Linked DNA regions of Bdellovibrio bacteriovorus. The protein of the gene in region 2 interacts with the protein of the main gene of each other region in a pairwise test. Links are inferred from orthologs where the notes say so. Each region holds a gene or a part of one and is shown on either strand. Other genes may lie near its edges. The genes, in order: rho and nusG.

Region 1 (7,431 bases), 960 kb from region 2 along the record:
GGTTTCAAGCGTTAAAGAACTTTACACGATTTTACTTTTCGCCCGGCAATCTTCACCGCGGTACAGCTTCGAAACGATTCTCAAAATGTATAAAGATCGTAAAAAGCTAAATACGGATGTAAAGCTGGCTGTGAGTAAAGATCGTTATACCGCCAGTGGAATTTTACGCATGGTTGATCTAAATGACGATACGATAAATACAGAACTACGAAAGAATATCGTACCGGACGATGGTCAAAACTTTCTTTTTGATGCCCTATTATTCCAAGCTCCGGAAAAGGCCGCGTCTATCTGCCTAGAGTTCGTGGAAAAGAATTTGGCGAGCGACGAGTGTTTAAAATACAGCGGCGGATCTGATTTTTATGGTTTAATCAAAAAGAACCTCAAAGAAAAAAAATTTAGCTCCTTTGGCCTTACACAAACCTTGATGTATTTTCACCTCGGCTTAGGGATGAGTGATCTAGAAAAAGTACAAAAAATAAAAGCATTAGCGACTGAATTCAAGAATCCGGAGATCAAAGATTTCATTGCAAATCGTCTTTAGATCGCCTTGATCCTACCCACAGCCGTTCCCGCCCAGTTAAAAAGGGGAGGCTCTGTCCACGCGGAAAGGGCCGTTTTCATTTCGGGAACATGGCGTGCCAGCAAATGGCTGATTGCCACTTCGGACGCTCGTTCTGCTCCGTCGTGAACTTTAAGGACGATCACTTTTTTTCGGTGGGGTAATATCGCGGTCATAAAACCTTCAGCGCCGACTTTTAAAAAAACTTCTCCTGAAAGCTGCTTCATGGCCTGTGTGCAGAACTCATCACTTCCGGCGGTTAAAACTGGATTTTGCACGCACGCTTGAAACACTTCTTCCTCAGCGGATCCCTTGATCGCCGCTTCGGAAGAAAAATGCCATAGCATTGTCGCAATATTTTTTAACGGCATTCGCCAGGCGGGAATTCCGCAACCATCAATCGCCCAGTCTTCGTTTTGCATTTTAATTTCTGCCATCGTCTGCATTTCCGTACGAATGGATTGTTGTACGGGATGATTGATATCCGCGTAATTTTCCACGGACGCATTTAAAAGCCGCGCCCATTCAAGCATGCCGGTATGTTTACCAGAGCAGTTGTTATGCAAACGAGTGGGGGCTTCATTATTTTGGATAAAGAATTTCGCGGCCGTTTCATTAAACGGAAGATGCGCCCCACAAATCAAATGCGACTCTTTAAGTGAGAGCCGTTCTAACCAGCTAGAAACGATCTCGATGTGAACCTTCTCACCTGCGTGGGAAGCGCAAGCACACGCTAATTCATGAGGTGATGACGGAAGACCCCGTTCCCTTTTAAACCGAACTAAGGGTAAAACCTGAATCATCTTAATTGCGGAACGCGGGAAAAACTTTTCTTCAACATCGCCTGAAGAGTCTAAGATTTTTCCTTGAGGATCCATGACCACGTACGAAACTTGGTGCATTGATTCAACATGGGACCCACGTTCCACAACAATTTTCATCAGTGTTTTACACCTGATGCGGCCTGGATCATAAGATCGGCGATTTGGTGGGAAAATTTCACTGGATCTGGCAGGGCCGATCCTTCAGTAAGTAAGGCTTGGTTGTATAAAATTTCAGCCCACTTTGCTTGCTGATCGGCGCCAGCTTCAAGCATTTTTTGGAATACCGGATGCTTAGGATTAATTTCCATAATGCGTTTCGCATTCATCATGGACTGCTCTTGTCCCAAACGGGACATCAGCTTTTGCAAGTGCGCTGATGGATCATTCGAAGCAGAAACAAGGCACACCGGTGTCGTTGTTAATCGATCCGAAATAACGACATCTTTAACCTGACTTTCCAAAGTTTTTTTCATCACTTCTAAAACAGGCTTTAACGTGACCTCCGACTGCTTTTTTTCTTCTTCATGACGAGCCTTTTCTTCGGCCGTGTCCAGATCTAAGCCTTCTTTGGTGATAGATTGAAGTTTCTTTTCTTTATATTCTCTTAAGGCTTCGATCATCCACTCGTCGACCGTGTCTACCAGTAAAAGAACTTCAAAACCTTTTTCATTTAATCGCTCCAAATAAGGACTGTTGCGAATCTGCGCCAAGTTGTCGCCCGTGATATAGAAAATTTCTTTTTGTTCGTTCTTCATGCGACCGACGTATTCTTCAAGCGTTGTCATCTTATCTGAATGAGTCGAATGAAATAAACAAAGGTCTTGAAGTTTTTCTTTGTTGCCTGGATCTGCGGGCAAGCCTTCTTTTAAAGTTGCGCCAAACTCATTCCAAAAGTTTTCATAAGCAGATCTGTCCTTTAAAAGAAGCTCTTTCAAAGTGCTCAAAATTTTTGTGGTCACGTTTTTACGAATTTGTGTAACCTGACGATCTTGTTGCAAAAGCTCACGGGAAACATTCAGCGAAAGATCACTGCTATCTACCAGGCCTTTTACAAATCTAAGATACGTCGGCAAAAGATCCTTGCAGTCAGCCATGATAAAGACACGCTTAATGTAAAGGCTTAATCCGTAAGCCATGTCGCCCGTATTAAAATTCCAAGGCTTTTTGGTTGGGATATATAATAACGCATTAAATTCCATCGTGCCTTCGGCTTTATAATGAATCGTTTTAAGCGGCTCATTCCAGTCATGGCTAAGATGTTGATAGAACTCTTTGTGTTCCTCGGCCGTCACTTCCGAGGGCGAACGCAGCCACAGAGCTTTTTGTGAGTTCAAAGTTTCTTCTTCGCCTTTGTCGTTTTTCATCTTGATCGGAAAGGCGATGAAGTCAGAATATTTTTTTACCAGAGATTTTAAAACCCACGCATCGGTGAAATCGGAAACCTCATCCTCGTTCTTAAATTCTTTAAGATGAAGTGTGAGGGTCGTGCCCGTGCCTTCAGGGCGTGGTACTTGATCAATTGAATAAGTTCCATCTCCTGTTGATTCCCACACAGTGCCGTCATTCTCACCGGCTTTTTGGGTATGCAAAGTCACGCGGTCCGCCACCATAAAAGCTGAATAGAAACCGACACCGAACTGCCCAATAAGCTCTGGCTTAGTTTTATTTTCTTCATTCATTTTCATAAAGGCTTTAGCACCAGAACGCGCGATCGTTCCGATGAATTCGTTGACCTCGGCCGTGGTCATGCCGATCCCATTATCAATAATGCTCAGGGTTTTTGATTCTTTGTTGGGAACCAGGCGGATCTGGGGTTCCCAGCCAGCAGGTAAGATCGAAGAATTGGTCAGGGATTGAAATTTTAATTTATCAATTGCGTCCGAGGCATTGGACAAAAGTTCACGCAAAAAAATCTCTTTTTGCGAATACAGCGAGTGAATAACAATATCTAAAAGTTGCTTAATTTCCGCGTTAAAATTCTGAACCGTTTTAGCCATAACAAAAGCTCCTTTTTCAATAGGGCTAATGTAAGGCCGAAATAAGTTTTGGCAAGTCTTAGAATAAAAAAAGGAGGCTTGCGGCCTCCTTTTTGTTTTATTTTTAACCTGGACCCGACATGGCTTTCAAGAAGTCCGTATTGGTTTTCGTGTTTTCCACTTTATCCAACAAGAACTCCATCGCGTCGATCGGATTCATTGGCGCAAGAACCTTACGCAAGATCCACAGACGGTTCAGATCGCCTTTTTCAACCAGCAAGTCCTCTTTACGAGTTCCTGATTTGTTGATGTCCATACAAGGGAAGATACGTTTCTCCATAAGCTTACGATCCAAGTGGATCTCGGCATTACCAGTACCTTTAAATTCCTCGAAGATAACCTCATCCATACGAGAACCGGTATCGATCAACGCGGTCGCGATGATTGTTAATGATCCACCTTCTTCGATATTACGAGCCGCGCCGAAGAAACGCTTTGGTTTGTGAAGGGCATTGGAATCCACACCACCCGATAAGATCTTACCAGAAGGCGGAACAACCGTATTGTAAGCACGCGCTAAACGAGTGATAGAGTCTAACAAGATAACAACGTCATGCTTGTGTTCAACCAAACGTTTTGCTTTTTCGATGACCATTTCTGCAACCTGAACGTGGCGAGTGGGTGGCTCATCAAATGTTGACGACACAACTTCACCCTTAACGGTGCGTTGCATGTCCGTCACCTCTTCCGGACGTTCATCGATCAATAGTACGATCAATTTAACTTCGGGATGATTGTGAGTAATTGCATTGGCAATTTGTTGCATCAAAACTGTTTTACCAGTTCTTGGCGGTGCCACAATAAGGGCACGTTGACCCTTTCCAAGTGGAGCCATCAAATCCACAACACGTGTTGTGTATTCGCCAGGGCTGTGTTCAAGCTTAAGGCGCTCATTTGGATAAAGCGGCGTTAAGTTGTCAAAAAGGATTTTATCTTTACCTTTTTCAGTTGTTTCAAAGTTCAATGAATCAACTTTTAATAAAGCAAAGTATCGTTCGCCTTCTTTAGGTGGACGAACTGTTCCCGTTACCGTGTCACCGGTTCTTAAACCGAAGCGACGAATTTGTGACGGAGAAACATAGATATCATCCGGACCTGGAAGATAGTTGTAATCCGGCGAGCGCAAGAAACCGTAACCATCGGGCAGGATTTCAAGAACACCTGAACCGTAAATATCCTGTCCAAGTTTTGCTGCACGTTTCAAGATCTCAAAGATCATGTCTTGACGGCGAAGACCAGCGGCATTTTCAATTTTAAGTTTAGTTGCCAGCTCTGTGAGCTGCGTGATGTTTTTTGACTTTAAGTCCTTTGAAGACAACCAGCTTTTTTCTTCATCGGTTAACTGGATATCTGCCAAGTCCACATCTTGAGTTTGTGCTGGAGGTGTTGCGTGAACATCATCACCACCTGGTTGACCTTCATCGCGATGACGGTCGTTGCGATCATTACGGAAGTCACGACGTTGGTTATTACCGCGATCCCCACCGCGGTCACGGTCACCACCATGACGGTGTCCACCGCGATCATTGCGATCATTTCTATTATCGCGGTTATTGGGGCGGAAGTCGCGACGTTGTTGGTGCTGATGCTGCGGACGATCTTGTCTTTGTGGGCGATCTTCATTGTTTGAAGCCGGGGGGTTTGCTGCAGGAGGAGGAGTTGCGGCTTCGGGTGCTTGTGGCGCTGCGGCAGCAACGGGTTCTGGCGCCGGGGGAGGAGTTGGCGCTACAGCGGCTGGGGCAGGAGTTTCTTCGGCAGCTGCTTTTGTGCGACCACGTTTTTTAACTACTTCAACACCTTGTGAATCTTTGGGTTCAGACAAACATTTTCTCCTTGTAGGATTAAATAAAGAAATAAGTGGGGGCGTCTTTACGACAGTCTCTAATGCGAAATCCCTTAGAGATCCCTTTTGAGGTTGATCCGATTGGATCTAACTTGTTTTGCTTGCCCTCACTATTCCTTGAAGCTCGCTAGACTGTCAATCGGAAATCCATCGGGAGCAATATGGACCCTGTTTTGCGAATAAGGCTCGAATCTTGGAAAATTATGTAACTATTTGAAACCCCTTAGAAATAAAGGTTTATTGCGAATCTTAATCCTCCCGATTTTTTCCATTACATCTTTAAGATGGCTCGAAATGGGACTCGACCTTAGAAACCCCAACTGCTTTATGTTGCTTAACAGTTCAAGAAAATCGTAGTTTTATTAGGCGTTTAACAATGAACCGTCCTCAGTCTAGTTTTGCCCTTTTTTAAGTCATTTTTAAAATTTTCCCCCTCACAGCTCTACATTTTTTTAGGCCAATTCCGAAAGGTTATTATCACGAATCGTTAAATGTTAAGCATAAGGAGTCCAACGTGGAGGATACTGTTTCAGTACCAGCCCCTAGAACACCTCTGAATCTCGAAGTTTCTTTCAAACGCAACTATGCGCGTGAAGAAGCCAAAGGTACGCTTAAAAATATCAGCCTTTCCGGAGCTTTTTTGGAGTTCGAAGGTGCCGATGTTCGGGCCAATGAAAAACTCAATTTAGTGTTTATCGTTGCTGGCCGCGAGCGTAAAGTTGCTGCGCACGTCATTTGGAAAAATTCAGCAGGTTGTGGCGTGAAGTTCATGCCGACAAACAATCGCGATGTGCAAATCATCGATGATCTCATCTATTTCGTAGAAAACAGCCGTACTGAAAATCGTTCTTTGATGGATACGATCTTTAAAAAAGTAGGCTAATTAGAGTTTCCTCTTTAAACGGGAAATAAAAAAAGAGCGAGTTGTTACTCGCTCTTTTTTATTTTTTAATCACTTCGTTTTATACTTACGTACCGACATGAGTGTTATCTAGACCTTGTTGCTCAAGCTCTTTTTGCTTACGCTTTTTTCTGACCACGATCAGAAGTGCTAAGCCAGCCGCCGCAAGACCCACGATTCCTAAAGCCATCGTTGTGTCGTTATCCATTCCCTGAGCCGCTTCTTCAGTTGAAGCTTGGTGCGGCGGATTCAGGTCCGCTGGCGGAGGTGGTGGCGGTGGTGGAACTTCTTGCTGAGCCATATCCATCGGCGGCGGTGGAGGTGGCATATCCATGCTGGCTTGGTCCGGCGGAGGAGGAAGGTCTCCCATCGGCTGACCCATGTCTGGTGGCGGAGCTTGCGCCATATCTTGTGGTGGCATATCCGGCGGCGGTGGCAATGCCTCTTGCGGAGGTTGCGACTGAGCCATTTCTGGCATTGGCGCCGGCGGAGCCGCGGCTACTGGGCTGCCTTTCCAATAACGAAGCTCAGTACCTGCAGGGATTTCTTGTTTTGAATCCACTGAGTTACTTGCCCAAAGTTCTTTCCATGCTTGCGGGTAACCCAAAAGTTGCGGAGCGATATTTCGAATATTGTCGCCTTCTTTAGCAACGTATGTTTCTGGAGCGATCCCGTTATCTTCAAAATAAGTGATCACTTTAGCCGCGTCATCTGGACGGTGAGGCGAGTTGTAATACACTTTATCGCCCGGTTTTACACCGCGGCTTTCAAACATCGTGTTCCCTTTTTTAAGTTCCGACACTTTATTACTAGATCCATAGATCGTTTGGCTGATGGATTTAAGGGTGTCTCCAGGACGCGCGAAATAAACCGTGTTGTAAAGAGTTCCGCCCACTTTCCAGGGAGTCATTGCCACTTTTTGCAAAGACGGAAGTGGTTTTTTCGGAGCCTCTGTTTCGGTGATGGTCGTGTGAGTCTCTGTGCTGGTAGAACTTTCAACCATGGCCGTTTGATCGGGAGATGATGAAGTAGGTGCATCGACGATCGTTGTGGAAGTATCAGATGGCGCGTCAATTGATGGTGAAGATTCTGCAAACGGATCTGCCGGAAGCGTTTCCGTATTTGTTGCAACATCCACTTGCTCGGTTGTTGCTAGGCTGTCTCCGGGATTTGTTTCAGTAGTAGTGGTGGTTGTCTCGGTGGTCGTGGTAGTTTCGCCAAGAGCATCTTCAGGAAGTTGGTCGCTCGCCATGTTGTCAGCGCCC
Region 2 (7,223 bases):
CGAGAAGTATCCGAATTCAACCCAAAGGCATCAATCCGATAAACATACTGATTAATATTCCCGGGAAAAATAGCAATAAAGAACAAAGCCCCCACAATACCCACATAAATTTTGTATTTAGTCAGAAACAAGAAACTAAGCCCTAACAAAATCTCAACAATCCCCGAAGCCACAACAACAAAATCCGGATCCAAAGGCTGCCACACCGGAACTTGAGCCAAAAACTCTGCCCGAGCAAAAGTAAGGTGGCTAACCCCCGCAAAAACCAAAAAGGAACCCATCAACAACCGCAAAAACAATTTCATAATTCCCCCGATCAAAAAAATTATGTCACACCAAATTTAAAAGTACAGTTGTTACAAAAGTTAAGAGTTTAACCAATCACAACGGCAAGCCTCAAAGAGGCGAGCTTTTTTGAAGTCATTTGCTAGCAAAAGGCAAAAAAATCCCAGGAGGGGATTTTTTCGCGCAAGCCCCGAAGGGGTTGAGGGCAGGAGCCCGAAACAAAAAAAAGCCCCGGGTTTCCCCGAGGCTTCTCAAGTTCTTCACTAGAAGAGCAAAAACTACTTAACAGTAACTTTCGCGCCCGCAGCTTCAAGAGCTTTTTTGATTTTCTCAGCGTCTTCTTTAGTCGCGCCTTCTTTAACAGCTTTGTTACCAGCTTCAACAAGGGCTTTTGCTTCAGCAAGACCAAGACCAGTCAAGCCACGAACTTCTTTAATAACGTTGATTTTGTTGGCGCCAGCGTCAACAAGGATAACGTCAAAAGCAGTTTTTTCTTCAACTGCAGCAGCAGGGCCTGCGCCAGCAGCAGCTACAGGAGCAGCAGCAGACACGCCCCATTTTTCTTCAAGTTGTTTTACAAGTTCAGCGATTTCAAGAACAGTTTTCGCTGACAACGCTTCAATTAATTGATCGTTAGAAAGAGACATTTTAAAATCCTCCAAGGGATATAAATAAATTTATTAATTCAAATCATGTGGCAACAACAAGCACTATGCTTGTGGAGCCGCTTCAGTACTAGCACCGCCACCAAGCTTTTCGCCATAAGCTTTCAAGCATCTTGCAAGTGCAGAACCTGAAGCCAAGAACGTAGCCAATAGTTGCGCGCGAAGTTGATCTTTGCCTGGAAGAGTCGCCAAGAATTTAATCTTGTTGCTATCCAAAGCTTCACCGTCCATTACACCAGTTTTGATTTGAAGGATTTCAACATCCTTAGCAAAATCAGCCAATGCTTTAGCCGTTGCGTTCACTTCACCGTATGAGAATACGATGGCGTTAGTACCTTTCATTGAATTAGCAAATGCTGTATCAATAGCCGGGTGATCTTTGAACGCTCTTTTAGCTAGAGTGTTGCGGACAACTTTCATCTCTGAATCAGCGGCATTCAATTTTTTGCGCAAGCTTGTCACTTGCTCAACTTTGATACCTTTGAAGTCTACGATGAAAGCTCCTTTAGCCTTACTGAATTTATCAGTAATAACCTTAATCTCTTGCTCTTTATCTGCGCGAGTGATCATAAATGAGCCTCCTTTCATTAGAATTGTCCCACTTTCGTGGGAGCACTGTGCGATACAGTACGGTTTGGAGTTCGCTCACAGGAAGTTCGATGGGTTGATCGAACATTTGCTTACAAAACTTTTTGCCTTATCTCGGTAGGCCTCTCACAGTCGAGAGATTAAATTCGAGGATGAAAACCTACTGTCTCTGATCGCAATTTACTTTTTGCACTCCGACTTCGTCGGAGTATTTACTAAAGTTTTAGGACCTCAGCTTACGCTGAAGTCCTATTTAAAAACAATGATTACGTTGTCGCCGCGCCAGCTGCGATTGCTGCTGCGTTTGGCTCAATTTTCACGCCTGGTCCCATAGTTGAAGCTACAGAGATAGAGCGCATGTAGATACCTTTAGAAGATGCTGGTTTCGCTTTCACAAGTGCTGATAACAACACCATGAAGTTGTCGCGAAGTTTCGCATCGCCCATTGATTTCTTACCAACGCTAGCGTGAACGATACCTGCTTTATCAACGCGGAAGTCTAGCTTACCTTTTTTCTCAGCAGCTACAGCTTCGCCCACGTTCATAGTGACAGTACCGATTTTTGGATTCGGCATCAAACCACGAGGTCCAAGAATTTTAGCAACTTTAGAAACAGTCGCCATCATGTCTGGAGTCGCGATACATTTATCGAAATCCAACCAGCCGCCTTGGATCTTAGCAACAAGATCGTCAGCGCCTACGAAGTCTGCACCTGCATTTTTCGCTTCAGCTTCTTTCGGGCCTTTTGCGAAAACGACAACTTTAACATCTTTACCAAGACCGTGAGGCAATGAGATCGCGCCACGAACTTGTTGGTCAGATTGTTTAGGGTCGATACCTAAACGAACTGCTACGTCGACGGACTCGTCAAATTTTGCTGGAGCAGCTGCTACAGCCAATTTGAAAGCTTCATCAACAGAGTATTTTTTTGAAGAATCAACCTTCTTAGAGGCTGCTTCGAATTTCTTTCCTGCCATTGATTACCACCCTTATGCGATGTCGATGCCCATGCTTTTAGCCGTACCAGCAACTTGTGACATTGCAGATTCAACTTTTAAGCAGTTCAAATCAGGCAATTTCGTTGTCGCAATTGTCTTGATTTGTTCGTTATTGATTTTGCCTACTTTGTCTTTTTGAGGTTGCTTGGAACCAGATTCCAATTTCAACGCCTTTTTGATCAAAGAAGACACCGGTGGTGTTTTCGTGATGAAAGTAAACGATCTGTCTTGGTAAACAGTGATGATGATAGGGATAATACTATCACCCAATGCTTGCGTACGAGCATTGAACTGCTTACAGAATTCCATGATGTTTACCCCGTGCTGTCCAAGTGCCGGTCCAACGGGAGGAGCTGGATTAGCTTTCCCTGCCGGTATTTGCAGCTTGATCATTCCTGTAACTTTTTTTGCCATGACCCACTCCTGCAGGAGGTTATTAAATTTTCCACTCTGGACCCATTCCAGAACAGAAACGGAATCCCTAAGGATTCCGTTTAAATATTTTTTAAATATTTAAAGCTCTACGTATGTAGCGCTTTAATTAGTTTTTTTCAACCTGAATATAATCTAATTCTACTGGGGTCGGACGACCAAAGATGCTCACAAGAACCTTCAGCTTCGCTTTGTCCTCGTTAACCTCTTCGACAGAGCCCTGGAAGTTGCTGAATGGACCGTCAATAACGGTTACATTCTCTCCCACAGCGAATTTGACCTTTGGTTTCGGTTTCTCTGAAACACCTGCCATTTGTTGCGTAACGCGTAAAACCTCAGCTTCTGGGACTTCAGGAGGGCGAGTTTTAGTTCCACCCACGAAGCCAGTCACTTTGGAAGAATTACGAACCAAATGCCAAGTTTCATCGTTCAAGAACATTTGAACAAAGATATAACCTGGGAAAAATTTACGTGATTTAGTTTGTTTTTGGCCTTTTACGAGCTCCACGACGCTTTCCGCAGGGATCAAGATCTCTCCGAAGAACTCTTCCATTTTATTGGATTTGATCTTTTCTTCGATGGCCTTTTTAGCCGTGTTTTCACAGCTAGTTTGAACGTTAACGATGTACCACTTTTTATCCATCTATCCGTCCTACTTCATAAGGTGGTTAATGATAAAACCCGAAACTAAGTCGAATGTGCTGATGATCACGCTTGAAATAAGAACCATGATCACACATGCGATAGTCATTGCCGTCACGTCTTTACGAGAAGGCCATACGATTTTGCGAACCTCAGTAACTACTTCTTCACCCCAAGCCAAAACTTTTGGATTGAACTGAAGAACCGAGAAAACAACAAGTCCCAAAACAATCGGGAATCCGTGTCTTACAGCATCTGAATCCGTCATTCTTGCAACAACACCAAAAGCGCCGGCAAAAGCTTTGATCAGAAGAGAGGTTGTTAAAGCGACCAAGATAGCTGCTGTAGCAAAGCTGATTGTCAAAATCTTAGAGTTAGCCTTATCCATTAATTCCCCGTTTATAATGGTTAAAAACTTAAAATTGGCAGGGGCGGAGGGATTCGAACCCACGACCTAACGATTTGGAGTCGTTCGCTCTACCGCTGGAGCTACACCCCTGCATCAAAAAACAAATAAATACACATGCCAAGAAACACCGAGGGGGACCCTCTTGTCAAGGAGTCCCCCGGGTGGTTTTAACTTAGCTTATTAGCGTTATTACTACTCAAGGATCTCAGTAACTACGCCGGCGCCAACTGTACGGCCACCTTCGCGGATCGCGAAACGCAATTCTTTTTCCATTGCGATTGGAGCGATCAACTCTACAGAAACCTCAACGCGGTCACCAGGCATAACCATTTCAGTTCCAGCTTTCAAAGTACAAACACCAGTTACGTCTGTTGTACGGAAGTAGAACTGAGGACGGTAACCATTGAAGAATGGAGTATGACGTCCGCCTTCTTCTTTAGTTAGGATGTAGGCTTCAGCTTTGAATTTTTTGTGTGGTTTTACTGTTCCTGGTTTAACAAGAACTTGGCCACGCTCAACGTCTTCTTTTTTAGTACCACGAAGAAGAACACCGCAGTTGTCCCCTGCTTGACCTTCGTCAAGAAGTTTACGGAACATTTCGATACCAGTCACAGTCGTTTTTTGAGTTGGACGGATACCTACGATTTCAACCTCGTCACCAACTTTAACGATACCACGCTCTACACGGCCAGTAACAACTGTACCACGACCAGAGATAGAGAATACGTCCTCTACTGGCATCAAGAAAGTTTTGTCAGTAGCACGAACCGGTTCTGGAATGTAAGTGTCACAAGCATCCATCAATTTCATGATAGATGGACGACCGATTTCAGATTGATCGCCTTCAAGAGCTTTCAAAGCTGAACCTTTAACGATTGGAATCTCGTCACCAGGGAATTCGTATTTAGAAAGAAGTTCGCGAACTTCAAGCTCAACAAGCTCAAGAAGTTCTTTATCGTCAACCATGTCTACTTTGTTCATGAAAACAACTAGAGCAGGTACACCGACTTGACGAGCAAGAAGGATGTGTTCACGAGTTTGTGGCATTGGACCGTCAGCTGAAGAAACAACTAGGATCGCGCCGTCCATTTGAGCAGCACCAGTGATCATGTTTTTTACGTAGTCAGCATGGCCTGGGCAGTCAACGTGAGCGTAGTGACGTTTGTCAGTTTCGTACTCAACGTGAGTTGTAGAGATGGTGATACCACGCTCACGCTCTTCTGGAGACTTATCGATTTGATCGTAAGACATCGCTTGAGCTTTACCAGCCGCTGCAAGAGTAGTAGTGATCGCAGCAGTCAAAGTTGTTTTACCATGGTCGACGTGACCGATTGTGCCGATGTTCACATGCGGCTTATTACGGTTAAATTTCTCTTTAGACATTATTCCTCCTGCAGAGATTTATTTTTAAGTCTTAAAACCTTACTTATTTTATCTAACTAATACAAGTAACAAGTGGAGCCCATGATCGGAGCCGAACCGACGACCTCACCCTTACCAAGGGTGTGCTCTACCACTGAGCTACATGGGCGTAGCTTCTGAAATTTGGAGCGGGAGACGGGTCTCGAACCCGCAACCCTCTGCTTGGAAGGCAGATACTCTAGCCAATTGAGCTACTCCCGCCCATCAGAACGCCCGTATCTTCAGTAACCCTATTCTCGGCGAAAACATTCAAATGGTGGGCAGGGAAGGATTCGAACCTTCGTAAGCGCAAGCTAACGGATTTACAGTCCGTCCCCTTTAGCCACTCGGGCACCTACCCATTGTGAACGTAATCCTCAGAAAAAAATGGAGCTGGTTATGGGACTCGAACCCGCAACCTGCTGATTACAAATCAGCTGCTCTACCAATTGAGCTAAACCAGCATTACTGAGATAACCGAGATGTTTTACGGACAAAACGACCGCCCGTCAAAGATATTTATTTGCCGGATTACGATTTTTTTGTGTTCTCACGCGTCGCGTGCTGACTTGCATGCTGTCGCAACGTCTCGGTCAATGCCATCGCCGTGGCTACCGAAGCGTTGTAACTTGCAGAGGCACTTGCCTGCGGAATGAACACTAACTCATCACACAGACGCTCTGTTGTCACACGCATTCCCTTGTCTTCGGAACCGATCGCCCAGACGACTTTTTCGGGAAGTTTCAAATCAAAGATGGATTTTTCTCCGCGGGGGCTCAGACCGAAAATCCAATACCCTTTTTCTTTAAGTTCTTCCGCATACTTAGCAAAGTTCGTAGTCTCTTCAACAGGGACATGTTCGACCCCGCCGCAAGCCACTTTATGCACAATCGGACTTAGACCCACCGCGCGATCCTCAGGAATCAAAACACCGTCAACTCCCGTAAGCCAAGAAGTTCTCACGATTGCACCTAAATTGTGCGGATCTTCGATACCGTCCAAAATCAAAACAATGGATGTATCCAGCTCAGCTAGACCTTGCATATCAAACTCGGGCGCACCCTCAGCAAAAGCCGCAGCTCCCTGGACCGAAGAACCAAACTTTTCTAAAACCTGGGAGGCTTTCACTTCGATTTTCACTCTCGCCGCCAGTGCCAGATCATTGAGTTCACGCAACTCTGCAGAGTCTTCCCACCCTTGACGTAACCACATGCCTTTGATTTGTTTCGGACGAACTTTTAAAACTTCCGTGATTGCATGAGTGCCGATGATCACGCGCCAGTCGCGCGGGATTTGATTTTCATTGCGACTGCCACCATTTTGGAGGGCGCGCTCACCACCACCGCGACGAGGTCCCCCTTGAGAAGGCCCCCGCGAAGATTTTTGATTTGATTTATTATTGCTTGAAAATCGAGAGTTATTTTTCTTCATACACTGCCATCACAAAATCAGTTGCCGTTTCCTTGATGTCTTTTGCTTCAAGGATCGGACGACCAACCACCAGGGCCGAGGCCCCTTTGCGAAGAGCTTCTTTAGGACCCATAATGCGTTTTTGATCGCCAGAATCCTGCATACTAAAGCGAATTCCCGGCGTGACAAGGTAAAGATCCTGGTTTTGTAAAAGGTCCAACTCGTGCGGAGAACAAACCACGCTAGACAACCCCGAAGCCTTTACTAAACCCGCAAGCTCCGTCACATGCTGGGCAATCGGCTGAGGTTTCATATTCCCAGGAAGCGAGTTTTGATCCCAAGAAGTCAGAATCGTGACGGCTAAAATTTTAAAGGGTCTTTTTTGGCTAAGTT

The links.
Region 1: the proteins of nusG (region 2) and rho interact in binary tests that used the Escherichia coli proteins (3 or more experiments, as listed by UniProt). The link is inferred for Bdellovibrio bacteriovorus from one-to-one orthologs.

The regions. Positions count from the first base shown.
Region 1 is NZ_LUKE01000001.1:1,426,797-1,434,227, reverse strand. What follows is about bases 2,866-5,857. They hold rho (transcription termination factor Rho), read right to left. Parts: upstream 5,245-5,857; coding sequence 3,487-5,244; downstream 2,866-3,486. Other genes in these bases: AZI86_RS06925 (PilZ domain-containing protein), read left to right, coding at 5,780-5,857; htpG (molecular chaperone HtpG), read right to left, coding at 2,866-3,383. Outside these bases: AZI86_RS06945 (hypothetical protein), read left to right, coding at 1-544; AZI86_RS06940 (asparaginase), read right to left, coding at 541-1,503; more of htpG, read right to left, coding at 1,503-2,865; more of AZI86_RS06925, read left to right, coding at 5,858-6,148; AZI86_RS06920 (LPXTG cell wall anchor domain-containing protein), read right to left, coding at 6,234-7,431. UniProt on the Escherichia coli protein: Facilitates transcription termination by a mechanism that involves Rho binding to the nascent RNA, activation of Rho's RNA-dependent ATPase activity, and release of the mRNA from the DNA template.
Region 2 is NZ_LUKE01000001.1:464,104-471,326, forward strand. Bases 1,845-4,628 are described here. They hold nusG (transcription termination/antitermination protein NusG), read right to left. Parts: upstream 3,612-4,628; coding sequence 3,078-3,611; downstream 1,845-3,077. Other genes in these bases: rplA (50S ribosomal protein L1), read right to left, coding at 1,845-2,515; rplK (50S ribosomal protein L11), read right to left, coding at 2,528-2,950; secE (preprotein translocase subunit SecE), read right to left, coding at 3,621-3,998; tuf (elongation factor Tu), read right to left, coding at 4,212-4,628. Outside these bases: AZI86_RS02220 (DoxX family protein), read right to left, coding at 1-305; rplL (50S ribosomal protein L7/L12), read right to left, coding at 564-932; rplJ (50S ribosomal protein L10), read right to left, coding at 996-1,520; more of rplA, read right to left, coding at 1,805-1,844; more of tuf, read right to left, coding at 4,629-5,402; AZI86_RS02285 (TrmH family RNA methyltransferase), read right to left, coding at 5,952-6,851; pyrF (orotidine-5'-phosphate decarboxylase), read right to left, coding at 6,838-7,223. UniProt on the Escherichia coli protein: Part of the processive rRNA transcription and antitermination complex (rrnTAC). The complex forms an RNA-chaperone ring around the RNA exit tunnel of RNA polymerase (RNAP).